One region of the Xenorhabdus sp. KJ12.1 genome, then DNA from elsewhere that is predicted to be linked to it. Evidence: predicted binding sites of a transcription regulator. Region 1 holds the regulator's gene; each other region holds the start of a gene.
The links. The regulator PurR, encoded in region 1, represses purine synthesis genes. The targets are predictions, from matches to a motif close to CANGCAAACGTTTGCNTG.
Positions count from the first base shown of each region.

Region 1 (3,291 bases):
ACGGCAGCAGAGCAGACCCCAACAGCCTGAATAAATCTCAGGACAAGTAATTGAGTCGCATCTGTTATCCAAAGTATGCCCAGACAGCTGAGGCAAAACAGGGACAAACCGATAATCAGAACAGGCTTTCTTCCCAGACGGTCGGAAAGTAATCCCCATAAAAGCTGAGCAACGGCAAAACCGCCGAGAAAAATGCTAAGACTTGCACTGATGGCACCTTTTGATGTGTTTAAATCTTTACTCATAGCATCAAAGGCGGGCAGATACATATCAATGGCTAAGTAGCCGAGCATACTCAGACCAGCAAGATAAAACATAAATGGAAGAGAGTTTTTATTTGTTGTCATTGTGTTAATAAATCGCGTTAGTCAATCGGTGTGGTAATTGATAAAGAAATATGGAGCTTATTTTATATGGCGTGATTTTTGATTGTGAAACGGTATTATTTGTACCATGCTATGAAAAAAATTAAAAGGAAGAAACATGTGGTCTGAATATTCTCTGGAAGTTGTTGATGCGGTGGCAAGAACAGGAAGTTTCAGTGCGGCTGCATCAGAGCTTCACCGTGTGCCTTCTGCTGTCAGTTATACGATAAAGCAACTTGAAGAATGGCTGGCAGTTTCTCTGTTCGAACGCCGTCACCGTGACGTAGAGTTAACTGAAGCAGGAGCTATTTTTGTTAAGGAAGCCCGTTCTGTTATCAAAAAAATGAATCATACCCGGCACCAATGTCAGCAGGTAGCAAACGGATGGCGAGGACAACTCAGTATCGCTGTTGATCAGGTTGTTAAACCAGAACGGACACGTCAGCTTATTCTGGATTTCTATCGTCATTTTCCGGATATTGAGTTATTTATCTATCCCGAAGTTTTTAATGGTGTATGGGATGCGCTGGTGGATGGGCGTGTTGATGTTGCTATTGGAGCAACACGTGCTTCTCCGGTTGGTGAGCGATACAGTTTCAGGGATATGGGTTTTATGCCATGGCTGTGTGTTGCCAGCCCTAAGCATGAGCTGGCGTTCGTAACGGAAAAATTAAATGATGACCAATTGCGGCCTTATGCCAGTTTATGTCTTGAGGATACATCACGAAGCCTGCCTAAACGTGATACATGGGCTTTAGATAATCAGCGGCGGCTGGTTGTTCCTGACTGGGAAGCGGGGTTATCCTGTTTAATGGAGGGATTGTGTGTGGGAATGGTACCTAAACACAGGGCATTACCGCTTATTCGCCAGGGAAAATTGAGTGTGCTTGAGCTTGAGCAGCCGTTACCTGATAGTCCGTGCTGTCTGACATGGTCACAAAAAAGCCATTCACCTGCATTAAGCTGGTTGCTTGAATATCTTGGTGATAACACAACGCTTAATGCTGAATGGCTACAAGAAGACTAACTGTTAGCGACGATAATCAATAAAAGGACCATCGGCAACAGAGCGACGCTCTACAAGACGTGGATGAACCTCGATGGTTTGAGCATCTTCACGTTTATTGATAATCCTATCAAGTAGCGTGGAGAAAGCCATTTGTCCCAGCCGTTCTTTAGGTTGATGAATGGTTGTCAGTGCTGGTGTGAAATAGCGTGCATTACGGATATTGTCATAACCAATGATGGAAATATCCTGAGGAACGCGTAAACCCATTTCATCGGCAGCACAAATAGCTCCCATTGCCATCACATCCCCGCCACAGAACACAGCGGTAGGGCGATGTTTCTGGTTTAAGATCTTACACATTGCCTGATAACCTGATTCAGGCTCAAAATCCCCCTGAACAACCCATTCATCCCGAATAGTGATATTGGCTTCTTTCAATGCCTTGAGAAAACCCTGATGACGTCCACCCCCTGTATTTCTGGCTAATGGGCCGGGAATGGAGGCAATATCACGATGCCCACGTTCAATCAAATACCGGCCAGCTAAATAACCACCGTGGAAGGCATTATCAATAATGGCATCCGTAAAGTCCCCTCTGGATTCCCCCCAATCCATGACAACCATAGGAATATTGCGATAATCCTCCAGCATCCCCAGCAACTGTTGAGGATATTCTGAACACATAACTAATAAACCATCTACACGCTTTTGCGCCAGCATCGCGAGATAAGCTTTTTGTTTGTCGAGGTTGTTATGGGAATTACATAAAATCAATGTATAGCCTTTGCTATAACAACTATTTTCGACAGACTCGATTATTTCAGCAAAATAGGGTGCTTCACTTGAGGTTGCCAATAACCCGATAGATTTTGTGTGGTTGACTTTTAAGCTTCGGGCAACGGCACTGGGAGAATAATTCAGTTCCTTAATGGCAGCCCATACTGCGGCCTTCGTATCTTCGGCGACGAAACGGGTTTTATTAATAACATGGGATACGGTTGTGGTTGAAACACCAGCGCGTTTAGCCACATCTTTAATCGTTGCCATGATAAAAAGGACTCCTGACCTTTTGGTCTAAATTTGTATACCCTTTATCTGGATATAGAACTTTGTTAATCATTTGCCAGTATTATATTTGTATATAGGAAGATAACTGGCAATAATTTAGCGAGAAACCGTGAATTTTGTCTGATCTAGCTCAAAAGTGAAAGCAGTAATCGATGCTATAAAGTATATGTATTAAATATCACAGTGCGATTTTTAATCTTTGAGATAAATAACCACTTAAAATTTATGATGTTGCTGAGTCTTAATTTTCACGATGAGGATGGTTTATGGATACAGATCTGAAATTGGGATTATTGACTGCCTGTAGTGCGTTAGTCATGATTGTTTTTCTGGCGAGTCTCTGTTTGATCGCTTGAGTCCGGAAATAACCTTAAGTCCAGAAATAATATTGTGGTGAAACGCCATCTATTTTTTCAAGGGGAAGTTTTTCACGATTCAGAAAGTATCCATGGATGAAACATGTGTGAAGAACCGGAAAAACTTACCCTTGTATTTAACTGATAGGCTAATTAAGCCAGATTTTCTTCCACAAACTGCCAGTTAACCAGAGCCCAAAAATGCTCCAGATATTGAGGACGTGCATTGCGGTAATCGATGTAATAAGCATGTTCCCAAACATCAACAGTCAGAACAGGCTTATCTTCACCAGTCAGCGGAGTTGCTGCATTGGAAGTATTAACGATAGCCAGGCTACCATCAGTTTTCTTGACCAGCCATGTCCAGCCGGAGCCGAAGTTTTTCAGGGCTGCATCAGTAAATTGCTGTTTGAATTCAGCAAAAGAGCCGAAAGCTTTGTTGATTGCTTCTGCAACTTTGCCGGTAGGTTCACCACCACCGTTTGGTGACAGG
Region 1 covers NZ_CAWNQH010000001.1:94,529-97,819, reverse strand. The annotation lists gene punC (purine nucleoside transporter PunC) at 1-347, opposite strand, end outside; gene punR (DNA-binding transcriptional activator PunR) at 484-1,392, shown strand; gene purR (HTH-type transcriptional repressor PurR) at 1,396-2,421, opposite strand; gene sodB (superoxide dismutase [Fe]) at 2,952-3,291, opposite strand, start outside.

Region 2 (3,291 bases), on a different contig from region 1:
TGCCGGTATTGAATCTCAGCGTGGTGATATCTCCTTAACCTATTTTGAATATGGAACACTGGCGGCATTGCAGCTCTTCAAAGAAGCTGATCTTGACGTTGTGATCCTCGAAGTAGGGCTGGGTGGTCGTCTGGATGCCACTAATATTGTCGATGCAGATATTGCCGCTGTTACCAGCATTGCACTGGATCATACGGATTGGCTTGGCGCGGATCGTGAACATATCGGGCGCGAAAAAGCGGGTATTTTCCGTCATGGGCACTTTGCTGTCGTTGGCGAGCCGGATATGCCTCACTCCATTGCTGATGTTGCCGATGAACTGGGAGCAAAATTATTCTGCCGGGGTAAAGACTGGGATTTTGCCCAAGAAAAAGAGAGCTGGCACTGGCGCACAGTCGATAGACAATTTAACTCGTTGCCGATCCCTAACCTGCCATTAGCTAATGCTGCAACTGCACTGGGCGTCATTCATTGTCTGTTACAGCAGAATGATAAAGTCAGTCAGGCGATTAATGAACAGGCTATTCATGATGGCTTGAAGCGTGCCCAGTTACCGGGGCGTTTTCAAATCATAGGAGAAAAGCCGCGTATCATTCTGGATGTGGCACATAATCCCCATGCAGCCGGATATCTGGCACAAAAACTGGCGGAGTTATCCCGTTTACCGGGCAGTAAGGTACGGGGTGTTGTCGGCATGTTGCAGGATAAAGACATCGCGGGAACGCTGGTCTGTCTTAGCGGGCAAATTGACGAATGGTATTGTGCATCACTACATGAATTTCGTGGTGCAGAAGCGGCTGTGCTGGCTGAACACCTACCTGATGCCCGGATATTCCCGGACGTTGAACAGGCATGGCATCAGGCTATGGAAGAGGCATCAGAGCAGGATATTATCGTGGTCTGTGGTTCTTTCCATACGGTCGCTCATGTTATGGAGTCATTGGAGGAGATAAAGGGACGTGGCAAGTAAATTTCAAAATCGCTTAGTCGGAACCATCGTTCTTGTGGCACTGAGTGTCATCGTGCTGCCGATGCTGCTGGACGGCGATAAGAAATACAATGAGGAAAAATTCGCTTCTATACCATTAGTGCCTAAGCCGGGTGATGAAGAGAATATTGATTCGATTCCGCCACTGACACAAAGTATGCCGTCTGCACCTCCGGAAGGGGCTGCAGAGGCGATGCAGACACAAGTTCAGGAGCCGCAGCAAGATACGGATACATTTTTCGACTCTTCAGCCCCGGAATCAGTATCTGAGCCACCGGCAGCAACGGCAAGAGACACCGGAGAACAGGTAAAACCTGATCTTTCTGTTGTTCCTAAAACAGAAACCAAACCGCAGGTTAAGGTAGAGAATCGCACTGAAAGCCAGCCGGAAGTGAAACCCCGTGCTGCTGAACAGGCACCGCAGGCCGTTGCTTATGTTGTGCAGCTTGGGGCATTAAAAAATGCGGATAAAGTGAATGAAATTGTGGCTAGGCTACGTCTTTCAGGGCATCAGGTCTATACGGTTCCTTCTTCAGCAGTACAAGGCCAGTTAACCCGTATTTATGTCGGGCCGAATGCATCAAAACAGGCTTTGGGGTCTATTTTGCCTGAACTGAGAGAATTAACCGGCTTACAGGGGCAAATTAAAAATTACACGCCATAACATCATGCTGTTACATGCTGGGCTAAAACCCGCCGTGAAAGATCTGGAACCCTTCATAATGCACATAGCTTGTACAGGCAGATATGAACGGTTCCTTAAATTATTTTTAATAGCAGAGTGATAAATCTGCTACGCAAACGTTTTCGTTTTCTGTTAGAATGCGCCCGACCTGAAAGTCGGGAGCCTGTTTTGGATTAAAATATGGTCTGGATAGATTATACAATTATTGCCATTATTGGTTTCTCTGCACTGGTCAGCCTGATTAGAGGCTTTGTTCGTGAGGCACTTTCACTGATCACTTGGGGATGTGCTTTCTTTGTTGCAAGCCACTTCTATACTTACCTGGCGGTTTATTTTACCCGTCTTGGAGATGAGCTGGTGCGCAATGGGGTAGCGATTGCTATTTTATTCATTGCAACACTGATTGTTGGTGCAGTAGTAAATTATGTGATTGGTTCACTTGTTCAGCGAACAGGCTTATCAGGTACTGATCGGGTTCTGGGGATCTGTTTCGGGGCGTTGCGTGGTGTATTAATCGTTTCTGCCATTTTGTTTATTGCAGACTCATTTACTCCGCTTCCCCAAAGTGCGGACTGGAAACAGTCGCAGTTGATCCCTCAGTTCAGTCAAATTATCAGGTGGTTTTTTGACTACCTGCAAAACGCGTCGAGTTTCCTACCGGAGAAATAGCCTTCTCCGCCTGACTGATGAGGAAAGACTACATGTGCGGTATTGTTGGTATCGTTGGTTTTACATCGGTTAACCAGTCGATTTATGATGCATTGACGGTGCTTCAGCACCGTGGACAGGATGCAGCAGGTATTGCGACTATTGATGGTAACAATGAATTCCGTTTACGTAAGGCCAATGGTTTGGTTAAAGATGTGTTTGAAACAAAACACATGTTACGTTTACAAGGAACAATCGGAATTGGGCATGTCCGTTACCCGACAGCGGGCAGTTCCAGCGCTTCTGAAGCCCAGCCTTTTTATGTGAACTCACCTTTTGGTATCACATTGGCACATAACGGCAATCTGACAAACGCACCGGAACTGAAAAAAAGTCTGTTTGAAAATGCCCGTCGCCATGTCAACACAACGTCTGATTCTGAAATCCTGCTGAATATTTTTGCTGATGAGTTAACTCAATTTCCGCATTTCCCATTAGAGCCTGATGATATTTTTGCGGCAATTGCGGCAATGCACCGGAAAATCCGGGGAGCTTATGCCTGTGTCGCGATGATTATCGGGCATGGTTTAGTGGCTTTCCGTGATCCGAACGGGATTCGGCCTCTGGTATTAGGGAAACGTACACTGGCAGATGGCCGCAGTGAATATATGGTGGCATCGGAAAGTGTGGCACTGGATACCTTAGGGTTTGAGTTCCTGCGGGATGTCGCTTCAGGTGAGGCTATTTATATTACTGAACAGGGGCAATTATTTACTCGCCAGTGTGCAGAAACCCCCTCATTAACTCCCTGTCTGTTCGAATTTGTTTACCTTGCCCGACCAGATTCCTTTATAGATAAAATTTCCGTTTATAACGCCCGGTTACGGATGGGAAGAAAATTAGGGGAAAAAATAGCTCGTGAATGGGAAGATTTACAAATAGACGTTGTTATCCCTATTCCTGAAACTTC
Region 2 covers NZ_CAWNQH010000061.1:183,936-187,226, reverse strand. The annotation lists gene folC (bifunctional tetrahydrofolate synthase/dihydrofolate synthase) at 1-970, shown strand, start outside; gene dedD (cell division protein DedD) at 960-1,652, shown strand; gene cvpA (colicin V production protein) at 1,854-2,342, shown strand; gene purF (amidophosphoribosyltransferase) at 2,375-3,291, shown strand, end outside.
Region 2: a site for PurR is predicted at 1,783-1,800, ahead of cvpA (colicin V production protein). Genes of this name have one in related genera too.

Region 3 (3,291 bases), on a different contig from region 1:
CAGTGAATTCACATTTTTCAGCATCTTTGGTGTCTTACCAAGAAGCACATCCAATGGCATATCAATTGGCTGGTTATCGAAATGGCTATCATTCAACAACAGATGGCGCTCTTCTGTCGCTTCACCAATAACAGCATACGGCGCACGTTCCCGCTGGCAAATATCCTCGAACAGAGCAAGCTGCTCCGGCTCTACAGCTAATACATAACGTTCCTGAGACTCATTGCACCATACCTGTAATGGGCTCATCCCCGGTTCATCATTGAGGATATTACGCAGTTCAAAACGGCCTCCTCGTCCGCCGTCACTGACTAATTCTGGCATCGCATTTGACAACCCACCAGCACCAACATCGTGGATGAACAAAATCGGGTTATCATTGCCAAGCTGCCAACAGCAATCAATCACTTCCTGACAACGGCGTTCCATTTCTGCGTTATCACGCTGCACGGAGGCAAAATCCAGTTCTGCATCAGACTGACCAGATGTCATTGAAGAAGCCGCTCCGCCACCAAGGCCGATATTCATGCTTGGGCCACCCAGCACAATCAATTTGGCACCAACAGAAATCTCTCCTTTCTGGATGTGCTCTTCACGAATATTGCCGATTCCTCCGGCCAGCATGATCGGCTTATGATAGCCACGCAATTCAGTACCGTTATGGGATGTCACTTCTTCTTCATACGTTCTGAAATACCCTAATAACGCAGGACGGCCAAACTCATTATTAAATGCAGCGCCTCCCAAAGGGCCTTCCAGCATGATATCCAGCGCACTGACAATGCGCTCAGGTTTACCGAACTCTTCTTCCCACGGTTGTTCAAATCCGGGAATTTTCAGGTTAGAAACAGAAAAACCAACCAGCCCGGCTTTAGGTTTAGCCCCCCGGCCTGTAGCACCTTCATCACGGATTTCTCCGCCCGAACCTGTCGCCGCTCCCGGCCACGGAGAAATGGCAGTTGGATGGTTATGTGTTTCAACTTTCATCAATATATGGGCGGGTTCCTGATGATAATCGTACACACCATTTTCAGGATTAGGGAAAAAACGCCCCGCCTGAGAACCTTCCATAACAGCAGCGTTATCTTTATAAGCAGAAAAAACATGATCCGGCGTCTGTTCAAATGTATTTTTAATCATCTTAAACAGAGATTTTTCCTGTTCCTGACCATCAATCACCCAATCCGCATTGAAAATTTTATGGCGGCAATGTTCAGAATTTGCCTGTGCGAACATGTAGAGTTCAACATCAGTCGGGTTACGCTCTAATTTCTGGAAAGCACGCAGCAGATAGTCAATCTCATCCGCCGCCAATGCCAGCCCCAATTCAATATTGGCAGATTCCAATGCTGCGCGTCCTGATTGCAGAATATCAACCTGTTTCAACGGTGCTGGCTGTTGGTGAGAAAACAGCACTTCCGCCTGCTCAAACTGAGTAAACACGCGTTCCATCATACGATCGTGCAGTAAAGCCGACAGTGCCTGCCACTGCATATCATTCATTTCACCACATTGGATATAATAGGCAATCCCTCTTTCCAGACGGGCAATTTGTTTCAGCCCACAGTTATGAACTATCTCTGTCGCTTTTGAAGACCACGGTGATATCGTACCTGGCCGGGGAGTGACTAAAAATAGTTGACCTTTGGGTTCATGTTCAGCTAAAGAAGGACCATATTTTAATAGTCTGTTTAATTTTTCCTGTTCTTCTGCCGTAAGAGGTGAATTTATTTCCGCGAAATGGACATATTCCGCATAAATTTCTGTCACGGGAAGCTGTTGAGCCTGGCACTGGGAATGGAGCTTAGTAATACGAAACGCTGATAAAGCGGGCGAGCCACGCAGAATTTCCATAGTAATAGGTTCTCTCATCTTAGAAGCAAAGCCTGACTGATGCCTTAGGGGAAACGCCGACATTATAGAGGAATGTTCTCCTCGACGAAACCGTTTGCGTGAGCGTTAATTAATCTATCAACACATACAATGGACTTTTAAAACAGCTCCAATAAAGTTGCAGACTTCAATTTTGTTGCGCAAAATTCCTAAGTACTGGAAATTTAACCATGCTATTATCTGACTTTTCATACTGAGCCTAACCGTACTGACGAGAGATAACTGTTTGAGCAATATCAAGATAAATTATTTTGTCATCGTCATTATCGCACTCCTGTCTGCCACCATTATTGGCCTCAACATCAGTTGGCCTAATAAACAGCAGGAGCAAATAAACAGGATCTTGGCGCGGGGGGAACTTAGGGTTAGTACCATCAGTTCCCCTCTGATTTCACTTAATGATAAAAATGAACCTGTAGGATTTGATTATGATTTAGCCAAACGGTTTGCAGATTATCTGGGTGTCAAACTAAGCATTAAGTTTCGTTCTAACATTAACCAGCTTTTTGACGACTTAGATAATGACAAAGCTGATTTTTTAGCCGCAGGTCTTATCTACAATAAAGAAAGACTTAACCAGACGCGAACTGGCCCGGCCTATTACTCTGTATCTCAACAGTTGGTTTATCGTAAAGGTACGGTACGCCCGCGCTCATTTGCAGACCTGGCTGGCTCACTGGTTGTGAGCGCAGGTTCAGCTCATGTCAGTGAGCTGAAGCAATTGAAAGAAAAATCTTACCCAGAATTAAGCTGGGAAGAATCATCACATAGTAATACTCAGGAACTACTTGAGCAGGTTTCTGAGGGTAAAATTGATTATACCATCAGTGATTCTATCAGCCTTTCCCTGCAACAGCGGATCCATCCTAATCTGGCGATCGCTTTCGATGTCAGTGAAGACAAACCGCTGACTTGGTATTTAAAACGTAATGATGACTATAGCCTCTATTCAGCAATGCTGGATTTTTTCAACATGCTGACCGAAAACGGTATAACCTCACGGCTGGAAGATAAATACTTCAGCCATATTGGTTCATTCGATTACTTCGATACTATTTCATTTATTCGTGCAATCAACAAACTACTGCCGACATATCAGCCTATTTTTGAAAAATACGCTGGCTCTCTGGACTGGCGGTTAGTTGCAGCTATCGCATGGCAGGAATCACACTGGGATCCACTGGCAACCTCACCCACCGGAGTTCGCGGCATGATGATGCTGACCCGTCCGACAGCAGAATGGGCAGGAATCAAAGATCGCCTTGATCCGGAAGAAAGTGTAAAAGGAGGAATGGCATATTTACATTACCTGATGGAACGTTTGCCGGATACCATTCCTGAAGATGAGAGAATTTGGTTCGCATTAGCGGCTTATAATATAGGGTATGGGCATATTCT
Region 3 covers NZ_CAWNQH010000059.1:88,923-92,213, forward strand. The annotation lists gene purL (phosphoribosylformylglycinamidine synthase) at 1-1,854, opposite strand, end outside; gene mltF (membrane-bound lytic murein transglycosylase MltF) at 2,120-3,291, shown strand, end outside.
Region 3: a site for PurR is predicted at 1,938-1,955, ahead of purL (phosphoribosylformylglycinamidine synthase). Genes of this name have one in related genera too.